2 linked regions of the Exiguobacterium sibiricum 7-3 genome follow. The protein of the gene in region 1 binds, or shares a complex with, the protein of each later gene. Links are inferred from orthologs where the notes say so. Each region holds a gene or a part of one and is shown in the gene's direction. Other genes may lie near its edges.

Region 1 (5,393 bases):
ATCGCGGTCGAGGATGTCCTCGTCATTTATGATGACCTTGATTTGCCGCTTGAGAAGATGCGCCTGCGTTCAAAAGGAAGTGCCGGTGGTCATAACGGGGTCAAATCGTTGATTCAACATTTAGGTACACAGGACATCAAACGATTGAAACTCGGAGTAGGTCGTCCGCCAGCACCGATTCAAGTCATCGACTGGGTCTTGATGCCATTCGCCAAATCAGAACAGACGACGTTGCAACATGTGTTGTCTGATTCCGTCGATATCGCAACCGATTTCATCGATACGCCGTTTTTAGCATTGATGAATCGTTATAACTGAACAAAACGCTTTGGGTGACCAAAGCGTTTTTGCTGTCGTCCTAGGAGGGAAAGAAAGTATGAAACAACTACAAAATCTGTTACTCGGCATTCCGGAGATTAAAACCGTCCGGGAACGGTTCCGCGACGGGGTCAATGCTCAACTGATCACGGGACTGATGAACAGCGGAAAAGCATTATTCATCGCCGGTATTTACCAAGAGACAAAAAAACGATTCGTCATCGTGACCCATAACATGTTCCAGGCTCAAAAATTATATGATGATTTAATTGAACTTGTACCCGAGCAGGACGTGATGTTGTATCCGGTCGACGAAACGCTTGCGGCGGAGCTGTCATACGGTGCAAGTCCGGAGTTGCGCGCGACCCGGATTGAAACGCGTCATCGTCTGCTGACGACGGACGACGGAATTCTCATCATTCCGCTTGTCGGGCTGAGACGTTATGTCCCGACGGCATCGGACTTTTTAGGGCATACGAAACGAATCAAACCGGGGGATGTCCTGTCGATTCCCGACTTTATTCAAGAATTGGTCGATGCCGGCTATGAACGGACGGCAACGGTGACGACACCTGGAGAATTCGCTGTTCGCGGAAGCATCATTGATTTATACCCGTTGACCGTCGAACGTCCTTATCGGCTCGATTTATTTGATGAGGAAGTCGATTCCATCTATACGTTTGATGCGGAGACCCAACGTTCGCTTGGTGTCATCGCCGAAGCATTAGTGCCTCCGGCAACGGAACATTTTGCAACACGCGACGGATTGAAGTCGGCCGGTGAACAATTGCGCCATCTGTACGAAGCGACGAAGGAACGGGTCCAAAGTACGGAAGTGTTGGCTGCACTGGAAGAAGGAATTGCTTACGACGTCGAAGTCCTCGAAAGCGGTGATCGTCCGAAGCAACTTGCAAAATATGCACCACTTCTATATGAAACGACGTTACTCGACGATATCAAGGATGCTGTTTTGATTGTTGATGAGGTGGCACGGATTGAAGAAGCAGCCGAGGTCCAGGATACGGAAGAAGCCGAATGGATGGCCTCTTTGATTGAGCGTGGTCAAAGCATCAGCGACTATACGTTATCGGTTCCGATGTTGCAGGTGTTCAAGCAACGACAGTTGCTGTATTTATCATTACTTCCGACACGGCGCAGCGGTGTTCCGGAAAGTGCAGCGATTCATTTCAGCATCAAGCCGATTGCACCTTTCCATGGACAGATGGAACGATTGAAACAGGAAGTCGACCGGTACGGCCGGGCCGATATGTGGATGGTCTTCCTGGCAAGTAACAGGGAACGGGCGGAACGGATGCGTCAGACGTTATCGGATTACGGAGTCGAAGCTTCCTTGCACACGACGGAAGATGAGATTCGCCGCGGGCATCCGTCGATTTTAATCGGTGGTATTCACGGTGGGTTCGAGATGACAAATGCCCGTCTCGTCGTCATCACGGAAGAAGAGGTCTTTAAACAGCCGGCACGACGCCGGAAGCAAACGACGAAACTGACAAATGCCGAACGGATCAAAAGTTATCAGGAATTGAAGACCGGCGATTATGTCGTCCATATCCATCATGGAATCGGTCGTTATCATGGCATCAAAACGATTGATGTCGCTGGCAATCACCAAGATTACCTGCATTTGATTTATGCCGGCGAAGATTCGTTGTATGTCCCGGTCGACCAGATTGACTTGATTCAGAAGTATGTCGGGGCAGAAGGAAAAGAGCCGAAGATTTATAAATTGGGCGGGATGGAATGGAAGAAGGTCAAGGCGAAAGTTCAAAAATCCGTCGAGGATATCGCGGATGAACTGATTAAGCTCTACGCGGCGCGGGAAGCAGCCGTCGGCTTTGCGTTCCCGGAAGATGATGACAGTACACAGGCCTTTGAAGCGTCCTTCCCTTATGAAGAAACCGTCGACCAACTCCGGTCGATCGAAGAGATTAAAAAAGACATGGAACGACCACGCCCGATGGATCGTCTGTTGTGTGGGGATGTCGGTTACGGGAAAACGGAAGTTGCCATTCGGGCAGCCTTTAAAGCTGTCATGGCAGGAAAACAGGTCGCCTTACTCGTTCCGACGACGGTGCTTGCCCAACAGCATTATGAAACGATGCTCGAACGATTCAGCGAGTGGCCGATCAACGTCTCCGTCATGAGTCGTTTCCGCTCGGCGGCAGAACTGAAAGCGACGAAAAAAGGATTGAAGGAAGGGACAATCGATGTCGTCGTCGGTACCCATCGTGTCCTGTCGAAAGATGTCCAGTTCGCGGACGTCGGATTATTGATCATCGATGAAGAACAACGTTTTGGCGTCAAACACAAGGAACGACTGAAACAGTTGAAGACAAACGTCGATGTTCTGACATTGACTGCGACACCGATTCCCCGGACGCTGCATATGTCGATGATCGGAATTCGTGATTTATCCGTGCTCGAGACACCCCCGGAAAACCGTTACCCGGTTCAGACGTATGTCATGGAGTATGACGGAATCGTCATGCGTGAAGCACTGGAGCGTGAACTTGGACGGGGCGGACAAGCCTTCTTCCTGTATAACCGCGTCGAAGGAATCGAACGGAAAGCGGAGGAAATCCGGGCACTCGTACCGGAAGCACGTGTCGTTACTGCCCATGGTCGTATGACAGAAACAGAACTTGAGAGTCAATTAATCGCCTTCTTCGAAGGGGATGCGGACGTCTTGGTCAGTACGACGATCATTGAGACGGGTATCGATATTCCGAACGTCAATACCTTGATTGTCAACGATGCAGATCAGATGGGTCTTTCCCAGTTGTATCAATTACGCGGTCGCGTTGGTCGATCGAGCCGTGTCGCGTATTCCTACTTCACATACCGTCCGCAAAAAAGATTGACGGAAGTTGCGGAAAGTCGTCTGCAAGCAATCAAGGAATTCACTGAGCTTGGGAGCGGATTTAAGATTGCGATGCGTGATTTATCGATTCGCGGAGCCGGGAACTTGCTCGGGTCCCAACAATCCGGTTTCATCGACTCTGTCGGGTTCGATCTGTATTCACAAATGCTTTCGGAAGCAGTCGAAGAACGGAAGGAACGGATGAAAGGAAGAAAAAAAGTTCAGAAATTCGTTCCGGATTTCACATTCAGTTTGGATGCCTATATTCCAAGTCACTATATGGCAGATTCGGAACTCAAAATCGAGTTCTACAAACGTTTGAAATATGTCGATACACCAAAAAGTCTGGAATCGCTGGAAACAGAGATGCTGGAGCGCTTCGGGGAATTCCCGACTGAAGTGGCACGGTTGATTCAATTAACTCGAATGAGAATCTTTGCCGAACGGGCACGGGTGGAACGGGTCAAACAAACGGATCCGAAAATTGAAATCGTTCTGTCTGAACAGACGACACAAACGCTGGATGTAGCGGATTTCGTCAAATGGACCGTTCCGATCGGACGTGGTCTAGGCATGGGGCAGGAAGAAGGTAAACTTGTTCTGACGCTCAACCGCGGGAAACAAAACTTACAACAGATGACAGAGCAGGCTGAACGGTTACTGGCTGAGATTGACCGCCGGATCGTACAATGAGCCAACGAAGGACGATTGCGCAAGGGGCAGCTTTGCTTGCTATTTCGAGCTATGTCTCAAAACTGTTGAGTTTCTTTTACCGGATTCCGTATCAAAATATGGCGGGAGACTTTGGGTTATATGTCTATCAAACCGTCTATCCGGTATTTGCGATTGCGGCGGCGCTTGGCATTTACGCCTTACCGGTCGTCGTTGCGAAGTTAACGTTGCATCATCCGGAAGAGAAACGCGAAGTGTTGTGGTCGATTTTCTTTGTCCTGCTCGCGATGTCGATTATACTCGGAACGATTGGTTGGTGGGTCGCTCCTGAAGTCGCACTCTTATTCGGCGATGAACAACTCGTCCAACCGCTTCGTGCCGTCACTTTTACGTTTTACCTGTTGCCGGTCATTGCTGTTTTACGCGGGATGTTTCAAGCGGATCTTGAGATGGGTCCGACGGCTTTCTCACAAATCACGGAAAACGCCGTTCGGGTCTGTTTATTGTTGATCGTGACATATTACGGTGTTCAGGTAGGTGCGAATCCCTATCAAGTCGGAGCAAACGCCCATATGACGGCACTCGGCGGAAGCATTGCGTCGCTTGCCTTGTTGTTACGTTTTGCGAAAGATAAAATCGGTCGTCCCGTCATCTCGAAACGACACATTCGCCGTGTCGGACGGGTCCTGTTGACGAGTGGTCTAGCAGTCAGTATCGCGTCTTTAGCCTTGTTGCTGATGCAATTGATCGATGGATTGACGTTTGTCAATTTACTCGGGAATTCGATGGAGACGAAAGTCGAAAAAGGAATTTTTGATCGAGGATACCCTCTGTTACAGTTTGCGATCTTGTTCGCGACGTCCATCAGTTTAGCCAGCGTTCCGACGTTGCTGATGGAATACCGGAAGCGAAATGATGCGGCGACAAAACTGCATCTCGAGACACTTTTACGATCCGGACTATTGATAGCGGCAGCAGCAACCGTCGGATTAGTGGGTGTCATGCGTCCATTGAACATTGCCTTGTATCAGGATGACAACGGAACAGCAGCACTCAGTTGGTTGGCAGCAACGGCGTTCACTGCCTCCTTATCGATGATCATCGTATCGTGTCTTCAATCTGTTGATGCGGAAAAATATGCGTTTGTCGGTGTCGTCGCAGGCCTGTTGATCAAGCTTGGTCTCAACATCTACTTGATTCCCTTATATGGCATGATTGGTGCCGGAATGGCGACTTTTGGTGGTTTTGCGGTCATGGCGGCAGCTCAGTTACTGTTACTCAATCGGAAGTTTGGCCGGGTGACGGCAGGACGCCCTTTTTATGTCCGTCTCTTGAAGGCAGTCATCCCGATGGCTCTGTTTTTATACATCGTCGAACAACTTTTCCGTCTGTCAGGCTGGGAAAACCGGATTGGAGCGACGCTTGAGGTCGCTTTACTCGTCCTGGGCGGAGCCTGCGTCTTTTGTCTCTTTGCCTTACGGATGAGTGTCTTGACGGAGCGGGAATGGGCATTGTTACCGTT
Region 2 (4,318 bases), on another replicon or contig:
ACATCCGGGAGCGCGTCGCGAAAAATGAACGGGTTCTCGTGACGACGTTGACGAAAAAAATGTCGGAAGACTTGACGGACTACCTGAAAGAACATGGCGTCAAGGTCAACTATATGCACTCGGAAATCAAGACACTCGAACGGATTGAAATCATCCGCGATTTACGGCTCGGCAAATACGATGTCCTCGTCGGGATTAACCTGTTGCGGGAAGGACTTGATATTCCGGAAGTCTCGCTCGTGACGATTCTCGATGCCGATAAAGAAGGGTTCCTGCGTTCGGAACGGTCGCTGATTCAGACGATCGGTCGGGCGGCCCGGAACTCGGAAGGGCACGTCATTCTCTTTGCTGATAAGATGACCGACTCGATGCAGCGGGCCATTGATGAAACCGATCGGCGGCGAAACATTCAGCTCGCCTTTAATAAAGAACACGGTATCACGCCGAAAACGATTCAAAAAGATGTCCGTGGTGTCATCAGTACGACGATTGAGAATGATGATACCGTCGAAAAACTCGAGAAGTTCAACAAACTGAAAAAACCGGAACGCGAAACGTTGCTCGAACAACTCGATCAAGAGATGCGTCAAGCGGCGAAAGACATGCAGTTTGAACGGGCAGCTGAATTGCGAGACCTTATCTTAGAATTGAAAGCAGGTGCCTAAGTTGGCAGAAAAAAAGAACAAAATCATCATCAAAGGCGCTCGCGTCAATAACTTACAGAACATCGATGTCGAAATTCCGCGCGATCAGCTCGTCGTCTTGACGGGCTTGTCGGGATCGGGGAAATCATCCCTCGCGTTTGATACGATTTATGCGGAAGGACAACGGCGGTATGTCGAAAGTCTGTCCGCTTATGCCCGTCAGTTTTTAGGTCAGATGGACAAACCGGATGTCGATGCGATTGAAGGACTCAGTCCGGCGATTTCAATCGACCAAAAGACGACAAGTAAAAACCCGAGGTCGACGGTCGGGACGGTCACGGAAATTTATGACTATCTGCGTCTGCTGTATGCACGGATTGGGAAACCGATCTGTCCTAATCACGGAATCGAAATCTCGAGCCAAACAATCAGTCAGATGGTCGACCAAGTGATGGAACTGCCGGAACGCAGCCGTCTGCAAATTCTCGCGCCGATTATTTCCGGACGCAAAGGAGCCCATGTCAAAGTCTTCGAAGACTTGAAAAAAGAAGGATTCGTCCGCGTCCGTGTTGATGGAGAAACGATCGATTTGACGGATGAAATCGAACTCGAGAAAAATAAAAAACACTCAATCGAAGTCGTCGTCGACCGGGTCGTCGTGCGTCCGGACGCTGAAGCCCGCCTCGCGGACTCACTCGAGACGGCCCTTCGTCTTGCTGACGGTCGCGTCATCGTCGATACGATGGATGGGAACGAACTGTTGTTCAGCGAACATCATGCCTGTCCGATTTGCGGCTTCTCAATCGGTGAACTCGAACCACGCATGTTCTCGTTCAACTCACCGTTTGGTGCCTGTACGTCGTGTGACGGTCTCGGAACGAAACTGGAAGTCGATGTCGATCTCGTCGTGCCGCATCCGGATAAATCGCTCAACGAAGGGGCGATTATCGCCTGGGAACCAACGAGTTCACAATACTATCCTCAGTTGCTGGCGGCTGTCTGCAACCACTTTAACATCGACATGGATACGCCTTTCGAACAGTTGTCGGAAGAACACCGCGATATCTTGTTGAACGGTAGCACGAAGGAAGAAATTCAGTTCCGTTATGAAAATGACTTCGGGATGGTCCGCAATACATCGTTATTCTTTGAAGGTGTCCTGAATAACCTGCAGCGCCGCTTCAAAGAGACATCATCGGACTACATCCGTGAACAGATGGAAGGGTACATGGCGAAAAAAGCGTGTCCGACGTGTAAAGGACACCGCTTGAAACGCGAATCATTGGCAGTCAAAGTGTCAGGAATCCACATCGGTGATGTGACGAAGATGTCCGTCAAACAAGCTGTCGTCTGGTTTGAAGAGTTACCAAGCAAACTGTCGGAGAAGGATCAGACAATTTCGCGGATGATCGTCCGCGAAATTCATGAACGGTCTTCATTCCTCGAAAACGTCGGTCTTGATTATCTGACAATCTCGCGTGCCGCCGGAACATTATCCGGCGGGGAAGCGCAACGGATTCGTCTGGCGACACAAATCGGTTCCCGGCTGACAGGAGTTCTCTACGTCTTGGATGAACCGTCAATCGGACTCCACCAACGCGATAACGACCGCTTGATCAATACGTTGAAGACGATGCGCGATCTCGGAAACACGCTGATTGTCGTCGAACACGATGAAGATACGATGATGGCTGCGGATTACCTGATCGATATCGGACCGGGAGCCGGCGATCACGGCGGATTCGTCACGGCAGCGGGACGTCCGGAAGAATTAATGCAGGATCCGAACTCGTTGACGGGACAATATCTATCCGGCAAGAAATTCATTCCGGTTCCGTCTGAACGGAAACAACCGGACGGTCGGGCCTTACGGATTCATAAAGCGTCGGAAAACAATTTGAAAAACGTCGATGTCGACATTCCGCTTGGTTTGTTTGTTGCCGTGACCGGTGTGTCGGGTTCCGGGAAATCGACGTTGATCAACGAGATTCTTTATAAAACGATTGCTCACGAGATGAACCGGGCGAAGGAAAAACCGGGCGCCCATAAAGGAATTTCCGGACTCGATCAAATCGATAAGGTCATCGATATCGACCAGTCACCGATCGGTCGGACACCGCGTTCGAACCCGGCGACGTATACCGGCGTCTTTGACGATATCCGCGACGTGTTCGCCTCGACGAACGAAGCGAAGCTCCGCGGCTACAAAAAAGGCCGTTTCAGTTTCAACATTAAAGGCGGACGCTGTGAAGCCTGCCGCGGCGATGGAATCATCAAAATCGAAATGCACTTCCTGCCGGATGTCTACGTTCCGTGTGAAATCTGTCACGGAAAACGGTACAACCGCGAAACACTGGAAGTGAAATATAAAGGCAAGACGATTGCTGATGTCCTGGAGATGACAGTCGAAGATGCCTTGGAATTCTTTGATAAGATTCCGAAAATCAGCCGGAAGCTGCAGACGATTGCCGACGTTGGTCTGACATACATGCGTCTCGGACAACCGGCAACGGAACTGTCCGGCGGAGAAGCGCAACGGGTCAAACTGGCATCTGAGCTGCATAAACGGTCGACCGGGAAAACGATTTACATCCTTGATGAACCGACGACAGGGCTCCACGTCCACGATATCGCCCGGTTGCTGAAAGTCTTGCAACGACTGGTCGACAACGGTGACACGGTGCTCGTCATCGAACACAATCTCGATGTCATCAAGACAGCCGATTATTTGATCGATCTTGGTCCGGAGGGCGGAGACGGTGGCGGGAAGATTGTCGCGACCGGGACACCGGAAGAAATCGCAGCTGTCAAGGAGTCGTACACAGGTCATTACCTGGCTCCTGTTCTCGAACGGGACGCGGCCCGGATTGAATCTTGAAACTTTTTTGATTCAGGAATCGTAAAAAGGGAAGTAAGGGAAGTAGAACGAAGTAAATAAGCAAGTCACATCGATTAACGTGTACCAGATCAGAGGAGGGAAATACTGATGAAGCAAGATATGCGCCAACTGATACTTGAACAAGTGAAAGAAGGAAAGCTGACGATTGACGAAGCGCTCGACAAATTAGAGCGCCTCGAGGCAATCGATCAGAACCCGTCGCAGGCAAGTGAGCATAAATACGTGGACGAACCGGAACATTACGACCGGGTCGATCATTATACGGTCGATTCTTTGACAACGAAGGTCATGTCAGCTTTTGACGGCCTCGTCAACCGGATTAAAGAGAGTGATTTATCACTCAATCAAACGTCCGGACCGAACGTCACGTACGTCAAACAATTCCCGTTCAGCGGTGAGACGATTCATTTGGATTTATTTAATGCCAATGCAATCGTCGAACCGGGTGATTTGGAAGAGTGTGAGTTGACCGTTACCGGTCGCCCGCTCCGTCAAGTTAACGAAGAACAGGCACTGGAGCAGCTGCAAGCAGCGCTTCAGCACTCTGTCTCTGCGAATACGTTATCGATTCGTTTAAAAGACAAACGGGTTCGAGCGACGGTTCACTTGAAGGTTCCGCGCCGTCACTATGAATCATTTGTGTTGCAGACGTTAAATGGTGAAATCACGTTATCTTCGCTCGATGCGACGTCGGTGCAACTGATGACGGCGAATGGACGGATTCAGGTTCGTGACCTGTTCAGTGAAGAAGTGAAGACATCAACAGCAAACGGTT

What was found. The genes of interacting proteins can lie anywhere in the genome.
Region 2: the proteins of mfd (region 1) and uvrA are in contact, whole or in part, in a crystal structure (PDB 4DFC), measured with the Escherichia coli proteins. The link is inferred for Exiguobacterium sibiricum 7-3 from one-to-one orthologs.

Annotation. Positions count from the first base shown.
Region 1 is NZ_JHZS01000006.1:18,022-23,414, reverse strand. The notes cover bases 1-4,092. They hold mfd (transcription-repair coupling factor), read left to right. Parts: upstream 1-376; coding sequence 377-3,892; downstream 3,893-4,092. Other genes in these bases: P402_RS0100775 (polysaccharide biosynthesis protein), read left to right, coding at 3,889-4,092; pth (aminoacyl-tRNA hydrolase), read left to right, coding at 1-318. Outside these bases: more of P402_RS0100775, read left to right, coding at 4,093-5,393. UniProt on the Escherichia coli protein: Couples transcription and DNA repair by recognizing RNA polymerase (RNAP) stalled at DNA lesions. Mediates ATP-dependent release of RNAP and its truncated transcript from the DNA, and recruitment of nucleotide excision repair machinery to the damaged site.
Region 2 is NZ_KK211190.1:649,587-653,904, forward strand. The notes cover bases 340-3,722. They hold uvrA (excinuclease ABC subunit UvrA), read left to right. Parts: upstream 340-666; coding sequence 667-3,522; downstream 3,523-3,722. Other genes in these bases: uvrB (excinuclease ABC subunit UvrB), read left to right, coding at 340-665; P402_RS0104235 (DUF4097 family beta strand repeat-containing protein), read left to right, coding at 3,631-3,722. Outside these bases: more of uvrB, read left to right, coding at 1-339; more of P402_RS0104235, read left to right, coding at 3,723-4,318. UniProt on the Escherichia coli protein: The UvrABC repair system catalyzes the recognition and processing of DNA lesions. UvrA is an ATPase and a DNA-binding protein. A damage recognition complex composed of 2 UvrA and 2 UvrB subunits scans DNA for abnormalities.